One region of the Streptomyces sp. NPDC000878 genome, then DNA from elsewhere that is predicted to be linked to it. Evidence: riboswitches for the same ligand, from Rfam matches in the RefSeq annotation. Region 1 holds a riboswitch; the other holds the start of a gene.
The links. A riboswitch is a leader RNA that binds a small molecule or an ion and turns the genes downstream of it on or off. The one in region 1 is predicted to bind cobalamin.

Region 1 (5,637 bases):
GTCGAAGGCGGCGGCCCTGTCCTCCGGGTCGGGGAGATAGGTGTCGAGCAGCGTCAGATAGAACTGGACGTGCACGGCCTCCTCGAAGAGCTGGCGGCTCAGGTAGAGCCGCGCCTCCGGGGAGTTGATGTGCTTGTAGAGCGTCAGCACGAGGTTGTTCGCGACGATCGAGTCGCCCGTCGCGAAGAACGCGACCAGCCGGCCGATCATGTGCTGCTCGCCCTCGGAGAGCTTCGCCAGGTCGGTGACGTCCGAGTGGAGGTCGACCTCCTCGACGGTCCAGGTGTTCTTGATGGCGTCCCGGTAGCGCTCGTAGAAGTCCGGGTAGCGCATGGGACGGAGAGTCAGCTCGAAGCCCGGGTCGAGCAGGTTCTTCTCAGCGTTGGTGGGCATTACTGGCAGGCCTCGCAGGACTCGGGGTTCTCAAGGGAGCAGGCGACGGCGTCTTCGTCAGCTGTGGCCTGCACGGGGATCGGGGCCTGCGCCTGGGCGGCGCGGGCGATGCGCGTCGCGGGGCGCGAGCGCAGGTAGTACGTCGTCTTCAGGCCCGACTTCCAGGCGTACGCGTACATCGAGGAGAGCTTGCCGATGGTCGGCGTCTCCAGGAACAGGTTCAGGGACTGGGCCTGGTCCAGGAACGGGGTCCGGGCGGCGGCCATGTCGATGAGCCCGCGCTGCGGGATCTCCCACGCCGTGCGGTACAGGGCGCGTACGTCGGCCGGGATCCAGGCGAACTCCTGCACCGAGCCGTTGGACTCGCGCAGCGCCTCACGGGTGCGGGCGTCCCAGACTCCGAGGTCCTTCAGCTCCTGCACCAGGTAGGAGTTGACCTGGAGGAACTCGCCGGACAGCGTCTCGCGCTTGAACAGGTTGGACACCTGCGGCTCGATGCACTCGTACACACCGGCGATCGAGGCGATGGTTGCGGTGGGCGCGATCGCCAGGAGCAGGGAGTTGCGCATCCCGGTCGCGGCGATACGTTCCCGCAGTGCCGCCCAGCGCTCGGGCCAGTTCAGCTCGACGTCGTAGTGGTCGGGGTGGAGCACACCACGGGCCGTACGGGTCTTCTCCCAGGCCGGCAGCGGGCCGTTGCGCTCGGCGAGGGCGGCGGAGGCCTCGTACGCGGCGAGCATGACGCGCTCGGCGACCCGCGTGGAGAGGGCCTTGGCCTCGGGCGAGTCGAAGGGGACGCGCAGCTTGAAGAAGACGTCCTGGAGGCCCATCGCGCCGAGCCCGACGGGACGCCACCGCGCGTTCGACCGGCCGGCCTGCTCGGTCGGGTAGAAGTTGATGTCGACGACCCGGTCGAGGAAGGTGACGGCGGTGCGGACCGTCTCGTCCAGCCGCTCCCAGTCGATGTCCCCGTCGACCACGAACGCGCCGAGGTTGACCGAGCCCAGGTTGCAGACCGCCGTCTCCCCGTCGTCCGTGACCTCCAGGATCTCGGTGCACAGGTTCGAGGAGTGGACGACGTTGCCCGGCTCGGCCGTCTGGTTGGCGGTGCGGTTGGCCGCGTCCTTGAAGGTCATCCAGCCGTTGCCGGTCTGCGCGAGGGTACGCATCATGCGGCCGTACAGATCACGGGCCGGGATGGTCTTGCGGGCGAGCCCGGAGGCCTCGGCCTTGCGGTAGGCGGCGTCGAACTCGTCGCCCCACAGGTCGACCAGTTCGGGCACGTCGGCGGGGGAGAAGAGCGACCAGAGCGCGTCCGTGTTCACCCGGCGCATGAACTCGTCGGGGATCCAGTGCGCGAGGTTCAGGTTGTGCGTACGGCGGGCGTCCTCACCCGTGTTGTCGCGCAGCTCCAGGAACTCCTCGATGTCGGAGTGCCAGGTCTCCAGGTAGACCGCGGCGGCACCCTTGCGCCGGCCGCCCTGGTTCACGGCGGCGACGGAGGCGTCCAGCGTCTTCAGGAACGGCACGATGCCGTTGGAGTGCCCGTTGGTGCCCCGGATGAGGGACCCGCGCGAGCGAATCCGGCTGTACGACAGCCCGATGCCACCGGCGTGCTTCGAGAGGCGGGCGACCTGGTGGTAGCGGTCGTAGATGGAGTCCAGCTCGTCGACCGGGGAGTCGAGGAGGTAGCAGGACGACATCTGGGGGTGCCGGGTACCGGAGTTGAAGAGGGTGGGGGAGGAGGGGAGGTAGTCGAGGCGGCTCATCAGCCGGTAGAGCGCGGCGACTTCCTCGAACGCACGGACGCCCGTCTTTGAATCAAGCGCAGTGTCCTCCGCCAGTCCGCTCGCGACGCGCAGCATGAAGTGCTGGGGCGTCTCGATGACCCGGCGCGTGATCGGGTGGCGCAGGAGGTACCGGCTGTGGAGCGTACGCAGCCCGAAGTACCCGAACCGATCGTCCCCGTCGACGTCGATCAGGGTGTTCAGCCGGTCCGTGTGCAGCCGTACGAACTCGGCGGTGCGGTCGGCGATCAGGCCCTCCCGGTGCCCGACCGCGACCGACTCCGAGAAGGTCGTGACGCCCTGCGAGGCGGCCTCGGCGGCGATGCTGACGGTCAGCAGCCGGGCGGCGAGGCGGGAGTAGGCGGGGTCCTCGGAGATGAGGCCGGCCGCCGCCTCGGTGGCCAGCTCGCGCAGTTCCGACTCGTCGGCCCGCGAGGACCGGCCGCGCAACGCGGCGGCGGCGACCCGGCCGGGGTCGGCGTCGGGGAGGTCGGCGGTCAGCTCGGTCAGGGTCCGCAGCAGCGCGGTTCCGGGACCGTCCGTCTCGACTCGGGCCACTGGGGTCGCTGAAGCCGGTTCGGCTGGCGCGATGGTCACGTGGGGGCTCTCCCTCGCTCGGCACGGGGCCTGGCGGAGGGCAGCGGGGCACACGGACGCCTTACGGGTACGCGCGCGTCCACCGGCCCACTCCACGAGGCCCGGACGTCAGGCGCCCGGACCGGTCGGCCGGGCACACCGTCGGCAGGTCCTCGGACTGGACACGCGCACAGCCGCAAGAGGGCACGAATGCACGCGTGTACACCGTTGCGGGACAGTTCCGGATTCGCACCGGATTCCCCTGCGGCGACAGCGAGCATGAGCATACATCTTGTGCCGGGCCCTGGAAGCACCCCCACATGTTGTGTCGTGTCGGCTTCGGAGGGTTGAGGGACCGGTGCTGTCAGAGCGTCAGCTCGTAGGCGAGCAGGCTCAGGTCGAGGTCGGGAATCGGCTTCCAGTCGCGCTCCGGGGCGCGTACGAAGCCCAGGCGCCCGTAGATCCGGTGCGCGGCGCGCATGGTGCTCTGGGTCGACAGGACGACGCGCACGCACCCCTCGACGGCCCGTGCGCGCTCGACGCAGGCCCGCACGAGCGCCTCCCCGGCACCCCGGCCGCGTGCTTCCCCCGCGACCGCCAGCATCCGTATCTCGGCCTCGCCCTCGCGCGCGATGTCGGACATGGGTCCGCCGGCCGGCACGAAGGTCACGCCGCCGAGCAGCCGCCCGTCGGCGACCGCCACCAGCACCTCGGCAGCGGCGGCACGCTTCCCGACGTCCCGCAGCTCGACGAGATACCCGTCACTCTCCCCGAAGTCGAGCAGCCCGTCCCCGAGATAGGCCTGCGCGGTGATCTCCCCGAGCACCTCGTACTCCTCGGGAAGGGCCTCCCTGATCAAGATGTCCATGAGTGGAGTGTGCCGGAGGGGTACGACAACGGGCCGCCGGATTCTGACCGGCGGCCCGCCGTCGCGCCCCGTCGCATGGGCGGTTCCGGTGAAGTCGCGTGCGCTGTCGCGCCCCTTAAGGGGCGCGGGGAACTGCGCGACAAGCCCCCACCGGCCCGCGGCAAACGAACTACGCACCCGGCGGAGCCGTCAGTGCACGGCCCCCGCAGTAGCCGGCGGCAACTCCACCACCACCCCCGGATCACCCGCATCCGCCGTGTAGTCCGACGCCTTCGTCTCGTCCAAGCCCTCCGGCGCCTTCAGCGCCTTCAACACGAACGTCAGCACCACCGTCACGACCACGTTCAGCACGAACGCCGTCAGCCCGATGTACCCGATCTCCCCGATCCCCGGAATCTCCTTCGAACTACCCCCGAAGTGCTTCTGCGTCGGAGAAGCGACCCCGTACGCCGCCAGCGTGCCGTACAGCATGCCGACCGCCCAGCCGGCCAGCAGGGCCCAGCGGTGCATCCAGCGGGTGAACAGGCCGCCGACCAGGGCCGGGAACGTCTGCAGGATCCAGATGCCGCCCAGCAGCTGGAAGTTGATCGCGACCGTCTTGTCCATGGTCAGGACGAAGACCAGCGCGCCCACCTTCACCACCAGCGAGACCAGCTTGGAGACCTTCGTCTCCTGCTCCGGTGTCGCGTCGGGCTTGAGGAAGTCCTTGTAGATGTTCCGGGTGAACAGGTTCGCCGCCGCGATGGACATGATGGCCGCCGGGACGAGCGCCCCGATGCCGATCGCCGCGAAGGCCACGCCCGCGAACCAGGCCGGGAACATGTTCTCGAACAGCTGCGGGATCGCCAACTGCCCGTTGGTGACCTTGATTCCGGCCGCGATCGCCATGAAGCCCAACAGCCCGAGCAGGCCCAGCATCAGCGAATACAGGGGCAGGATCGTGGAGTTGCGGCGGATCACGTCACGGCTGCGGCTGGACAGCACCGCCGTCACGCTGTGCGGGTACATGAACAGCGCGAGCGCCGAGCCGAGCGCCAGCGTGGCGTACGTCCACTGCGAGGCCTCGCCGGGAGCGAGCGCGCCGCGTGGGTTGCCGGTCGCCGGGTTGGTCTGGGAGAAGGCGTCGCCCGCGGCCTTGAAGATCTCGTCGAAGCCGCCCAGCTTGATCGGGATGTAGATGATCGCGACCCCGATGACGAGGTAGATCAGCGCGTCCTTCACGAACGCGATCAGCGCGGGCGCCCGCAGCCCCGACGAGTACGTGTACGCGGCCAGCACACCGAAGGCGATCAGCAGCGGCAGGTCCTTGACGAACCAGTTGGTGTCCTCGCCACCGCCGACGCCCATCACGTCCAGTACGGCCTGGATGCCGACCAGCTGGAGCGCGATGTACGGCATCGTCGCCAGGATCCCGGTGACGGCGACCGCCAGCGACAGCCCCTTCGAGCCGAACCGGCCGCGCACGAAGTCCGAGGTGGTGACGTACCCGTGCTTGTGCGAGACCGACCACAGGCGGGGCAGGAACACGAACATCAGCGGGTAGATGAGGATCGTGTAGGGCACCGCGAAGAAGCCGGCCGCGCCCGCCGCGTAGATCGCCGCCGGTACGGCCACGAAGGTGTACGCCGTGTACAGGTCGCCGCCGAGCAGGAACCAGGTGACCCAGGTGCCGAACGACCGGCCGCCCAGGCCCCATTCGTCGAGGCTGTTCTCGTTCTCGGCCTTGCGCCAGCGCGCGGCCATGAAGCCGACGACCGTGACGGCCAGGAAGAAGATGATGAAGACGGCGAGTGCCACGCCGTTCACGCCGTCGTTCACGCGGACGCACCCCCGCCCTGGGCCGACGCCTTGCGGGCACGCTGGTCACGCTGCCAGAGCTGGTACGCGGTCATCGTCAGCGCGGTGGATATGACCACCCACAGCATCTGGTACCAGTAGAAGAACGGTATGCCGATGAGGGTCGGTTCGATCCTCGCGTACGAGCCGACCCACAGCATGGCCACGAAAGGCACG
Region 2 (5,637 bases), on a different contig from region 1:
TCTTAACGGAGTCTTGACGCGCTCGGAGCACTCTCCCGTGGGCCCGGACGTCACTCTCTGCTTACGCTGGTGCGGCCGTCCGCGTGATGGCCCGAACCCCGCGCCGAACCACGCACCAGGAGCACGCCGATGGCCACCACAGAACGACCACAGCGGCGTCTACGTGCATGGATGCTGGAAGGTCTGTCCGACATGGGCAAGCCGGCCGGCCACACCGGGCCGCACGCCCAGCCGGAACCGGCCCACAAGGGCCAGCGCTGGTACCGGGTGATGTGCCTGACCGGTGTCGACTACTTCTCCACTCTCGGCTACCAGCCGGGCATCGCGGCCCTCGCGGCCGGACTGCTGTCCCCGATCGCGACGATCGTGCTGGTGATCGTCACCCTGGCCGGCGCGCTGCCGGTCTACCGTCGGGTGGCCGAGGAGAGCCCGCACGGCGAGGGCTCCATCGCCATGCTGGAACGGCTGCTCTCCTTCTGGCAGGGCAAGCTGTTCGTCCTGACCCTGCTGGGCTTCGCCGCCACCGACTTCCTGATCACCATCACCCTTTCGGCCGCCGACGCCTCCACCCACCTGGTCGAGAACCCGCATCTGACCAGTGCGCTGCACGACAAGCAGGTGCTGATCACCCTGATCCTGGTCGCCCTGTTGGGCGCGGTCTTCCTCAAGGGCTTCCTGGAGGCGATCGGTGTCGCGGTGGCCCTGGTCGCCGTCTATCTCGGGCTGAACGTCGTGGTGGTCGCCGTCGGCCTGTGGCACGTCGCCACCGAGGGCCATGTGATCACCGACTGGTCCACCGCCCTGACCGCCGAACACGGCAACGTCTTCGTCATGGTCGGCGTGGCGCTGATCGTCTTCCCGAAGCTCGCGCTCGGCCTCTCCGGCTTCGAGACCGGTGTCGCGGTGATGCCGCACGTCAGGGGCGACGACAGCGACACCGAGGAGAGCCCCAAGGGCCGTATCCGGGACACCAAGAAGCTGCTGACCACCGCCGCGGTCATCATGAGCGTCTTCCTGATCGCCACCAGCTTCATCACCACCCTGCTGATCCCGGAGAAGGAGTTCGAGTCGGGCGGCCAGGCCAACGGCCGTGCGCTCGCCTTCCTCGCGCACGAGTACCTGGGCAGCGCCTTCGGCACGGTCTACGACGTGTCGACGATCGCGATCCTGTGGTTCGCGGGCGCCTCCGCGATGGCCGGCCTGCTCAACCTGATGCCGCGCTATCTCCCCCGCTACGGCATGGCCCCGCACTGGGCCCGCGCCGTGCGCCCCATGGTGATCGTCTTCACGCTCATCGGTTTCCTGGTGACCTGGATCTTCGACGCGGACGTGGACGCGCAGGGCGGCGCGTACGCCACCGGCGTGCTGGTGCTCATCAGCTCGGCGGCGATCGCCGTGACCATCGCCGCCCGCAAGGCCGGCCAGCGCAACTGGACGATCGGCTTCGCCGTCATCTCGGCGGTGTTCCTCTACGTCACCGTCGTCAACGTCATCGAACGCCCGGACGGTGTGAAGATCGGCGCCTGCTTCATCGCGGGCATCATCCTGGTCTCGCTGCTCTCCCGGCTGGCCCGCGCCTTCGAGCTGCGCGTGACGAGCGTGTCGCTGGACGACATGGCGGAACGATTCATCCGGGACATGGCCAGCCGCAAGATCCGCTTCATCGCGAACGAGCCCGACCAGCGCGACAACGCCGAGTACCGCGACAAGATCGAGCAGATCCGGCAGGACAACGACATGCCCGATCAGGAGGACTTCGTCTTCGTCGAGGTCACGGTCACCGACCCCTCCGAGTTCGAGGCGGGTCTGACCGTACGCGGCGAGGTGCTCCACCACCGCTACCGCGTCCTGACCCTGGAGTCCGCCTCCATCCCCAACGCCCTGGCCGCGCTGCTCCTGCATGTCCGCGACTCGACCGGCTGCACCCCGCACATGTACTTCGAGTGGACCGAGGGCAACCCCTTCGCCAACTTCCTCCGCTTCTTCCTCTTCGGCCAGGGCGAGGTCGCCCCCGTCACCCGAGAGGTCCTGCGCGAGGCGGAACCCGACCGGGCCCGCCGCCCTCGCGTGCACACCGGCTGAGGATCGGGGGTGGCGGCGCGCCCCGGCTTCCCCCGCTCGGGGACTGCCCCGTAGGCTGGCCCGTGCAGCTGGTTCGCCCCGTCCGCCAGGCGGGATGCGTCGTAAGAGGGAACCCGGTGGGAATCCGGGACTGCCCCGCAGCGGTGAGCGAGAACGACCGCCGTCATACGCACTGGATCCGGTGAACAGGGTCTGGGAAGCGACGGCCAGTAGGTGTCCTCCGAAACGGAGGGCGTGCTCGCGAGTCCGAAGACCTGCCCGTTGCCCGCGTACGAAGCACTCGTGCGTGGACATCCCGGTGACCTCGTGGGCGGGTCGGCGTACATATCCGGTGGGACGGCCGTCGTGCGTCCGCCCGGTGTGTCGTTCCCTTCGCGCTCCTCGTCCCGTCCCGGGATCCCAGGGAGATATCTCGCGAAGGAGATTTCCGTGACAGCGAAGTCCGCAGCCGCGGCAGCACGGTCCACCGTGTACGGCTACCCCCGTCAGGGCCCGAACCGGGAACTGAAGAAGGCCATCGAGGGCTACTGGAAGGGCCGCACCGGCGCCGACGCCCTCCGCACCACCGCCACCGACCTGCGCGCCGCCAACGGGCGCCGGCTCGCCGACGCCGGCATCGACGAGGTCCCGACCGGTGACTTCTCGTACTACGACCACGTCCTGGACACCTCCGTCATGGTCGGCGCGATCCCGGAACGCCACCGCGCCGCCGTCGACGCCGACGCGCTGGACGGCTACTTCGCGATGGCGCGGGGTACGCAGGACGTGGCGCCGCTGGAGATGACCAAGTGGTTCGACACCAACTACCACTATCTGGTCCCCGAGTTGGGCCCGGGCACGGTCTTCACGGCCGACTCGGCCAAGCAGGTCGCCGAACTGGGCGAAGCCCTGGCACTGGGCCTCGCCGCCCGCCCCGTCCTCGTGGGCCCCGTCACCTATCTGCTGCTGGCCAAGCCCGCGCCCGGTGTCGCCGCCGACTTCGACCCGCTGACGCTCCTGGACCGACTGCTGCCCGTGTACGCCGAGGTCCTCGCCGACCTGCGGGCGGCTGGCGCCGAGTGGGCGCAGCTCGACGAGCCCGCCCTCGTCCAGGACCGCACCCCGGCCGAACTGAACGCCGCCGCCCGCGCCTACCGCGACCTCGGCGCCCTCACCGACCGGCCGAAACTGCTGGTCGCCTCGTACTTCGACCGGCTCGGCGACGCTCTGCCGGTCCTCGCGAAGGCGCCTGTGGAAGGACTGGCACTCGACTTCACCGACTCCGCCGCCGCCAACCTGGACGCGCTCGCGGCCGTGGGCGGCCTGCCCGGCAAGCGCCTGGTCGCCGGGGTCGTCAACGGCCGCAACATCTGGGTCAACGACCTGGAGAAGTCGCTGTCCACCCTCGGCACCCTCCTCGGTCTGGCCGACCGGGTCGACGTGTCGGCCTCCTGCTCCCTGCTCCATGTCCCCCTCGACACCGCCGCCGAACGCGACATCGAGCCGCAGATCCTGCGCTGGTTGGCCTTCGCCCGCCAGAAGACGACCGAGATCGTCACCCTCGCCAGGGGGCTCGCCCAGGGCACCGTCGCCATCACCGCCCAACTGGCCGCCAACCGCGCCGACCTGGCCGCACGCGCCGCATCGCCCATCACCCGCGACCCCGCGGTACGAGCCCGCACGGCCGCCGTCACGGACGCCGACGCCCGCCGCTCCCAGCCCTACGGCGAACGCGCCACCGCCCAACGCGCGCACCTGCGCCTGCCGTTGCTGCCGACCACCACCATCGGCTCGTTCCCGCAGACCGCCGAACTGCGCACCGCCCGCGCCGACTTGAGGACGGGCCGCATCGACAAGGCGGCGTACGAGGATCGAATCAGGACGGAGATCGGCGAGGTGATCACCTTCCAGGAGAAGACGGGCCTCGACGTCCTCGTCCACGGCGAGCCCGAACGCAACGACATGGTCCAGTACTTCGCCGAGCAGCTGACGGGGTACCTCGCCACGCAGCACGGCTGGGTGCAGTCCTACGGCACCCGTTACGTCCGCCCGCCGATCCTGGCCGGCGACATCTCCCGTCCCGAGCCGATGACGGTGCGCTGGACGACGTACGCCCAGTCCCTCACCTCGCGCCCGGTCAAGGGCATGCTGACCGGACCGGTGACCATGCTGGCCTGGTCCTTCGTCCGGGACGACCAGCCGCTCGGCGACACCGCCCGCCAGGTCGCCCTCGCCCTGCGCGACGAGGTCAACGACCTTGAGGCGGCCGGGACTTCGGTCATCCAGGTGGACGAGCCCGCCCTGCGCGAGACACTGCCGCTCCGGGCCTCCGACCATCCCACCTACCTCGCCTGGGCCACCGAGGCGTTCCGGCTCAGCACCGGCGGCGTCCGTCCGGACACCCAGATCCACACGCACATGTGCTACGCCGAGTTCGGCGACATCGTCCAGGCGATCGACGACCTCGACGCCGACGTCATCAGCCTGGAAGCCGCCCGCTCCCACATGCAGGTGGCCCGCGAACTCGCCGCCCACGGCTATCCGCGCGAGGCCGGTCCCGGCGTCTACGACATCCACTCCCCGCGCGTCCCGAGCACCGAGGAGGCCGCCGAACTGCTCCGTACCGGCCTCGAGGCGATTCCCGCCGAGCGCCTCTGGGTCAACCCCGACTGTGGCCTGAAGACCCGCGGCTGGCCCGAGACCCGCGCCTCCCTGGAACACCTGGTCGCCGCCGCCCGCACGGTCCGTGAGGAGATCTCCCCGTCCTGACGCCAGGCCCCTCCGTCCGGGGGAGGAAGCACCTGCGGTCCTCCCCCGGACGGCGGACGGCTCCGTGGGCCCTGGCTCGGGTGACGGATCCGACCGGGTGAGTGTCAGTGGCCCGTTGTGACGTCCCGTGCCATGAACAGTGCCACCTCACCTGCGGGTTACCGTCTCATCGGCGTCGACGAGGCCGAGGCTCGCTTCGACGCCGCCTCCGACCTCCAGTACCCGTACCAGGAGTTCGCCGACGAACAGGAGATCCGCCTGTACGAGGGCGGTCTGCACGTCGCGGGGAACCTGGAGCGCGAGGGCGACGGCGACTGGTCGCCGTGCAACGTGATCGTGGACGGCGATCTGACCGTCGACGGAGACCTTGAGTGGTGGGACTCCGCCGGGGGCAACTTCCTGCTGGTCACGGGGAATGCGCGGGTCCGCAACGTGCTGCTGTCGGGATGCCCCGACGTGGTGGTCCGCGGCGACCTCACCGCCACCGGAGGCGTGCAGGGGCACCACGGCGACGACGGCGGATGTCTGACGGTCAAGGGCCTGGTCCGTGCGCAGACCGTGATCAGCACCCTGTACTTCTGCCTGGACTTCGCCCGGCAGCCGGAAGCCCTCGTCGTCGGTGACCCGTACCGGACCACTTGCCGGGTCGACTTCACCACCGCCGAACTGGACGACATAGTGCTGCCGGAGCTGCTCGACAGCTACGACCAGGCGGACGAACAGAAGATCAGCGAAGCTCTGCGCGCGGAACACCCCGTCCTGCGTCCCGACGTACACCGGACCCACGTCGTGCCGTCATCGCCGTTC

Region 2: linked by a shared signal. The riboswitch ahead of metE (5-methyltetrahydropteroyltriglutamate--homocysteine S-methyltransferase) and the one ahead of ACWDR4_RS10655 (ribonucleoside-diphosphate reductase subunit alpha) in region 1 are both predicted to bind cobalamin.

What each region holds. Positions count from the first base shown of each region.
Region 1 covers NZ_JBSFMT010000008.1:182,911-188,547, reverse strand. The annotation lists gene ACWDR4_RS10660 (ribonucleotide-diphosphate reductase subunit beta) at 1-393, opposite strand, end outside; gene ACWDR4_RS10655 (ribonucleoside-diphosphate reductase subunit alpha) at 393-2,777, opposite strand; cobalamin riboswitch at 2,904-3,043, opposite strand; gene ACWDR4_RS10650 (GNAT family N-acetyltransferase) at 3,121-3,624, opposite strand; gene mctP (monocarboxylate uptake permease MctP) at 3,814-5,442, opposite strand; gene ACWDR4_RS10640 (DUF3311 domain-containing protein) at 5,439-5,637, opposite strand, start outside.
Region 2 covers NZ_JBSFMT010000003.1:81,336-86,972, reverse strand. The annotation lists gene ACWDR4_RS03985 (APC family permease) at 130-2,082, shown strand; cobalamin riboswitch at 2,135-2,358, shown strand; gene metE (5-methyltetrahydropteroyltriglutamate--homocysteine S-methyltransferase) at 2,512-4,830, shown strand; gene ACWDR4_RS03975 (hypothetical protein) at 4,963-5,637, shown strand, end outside; gene ACWDR4_RS03970 (HD domain-containing protein) at 5,626-5,637, opposite strand, start outside.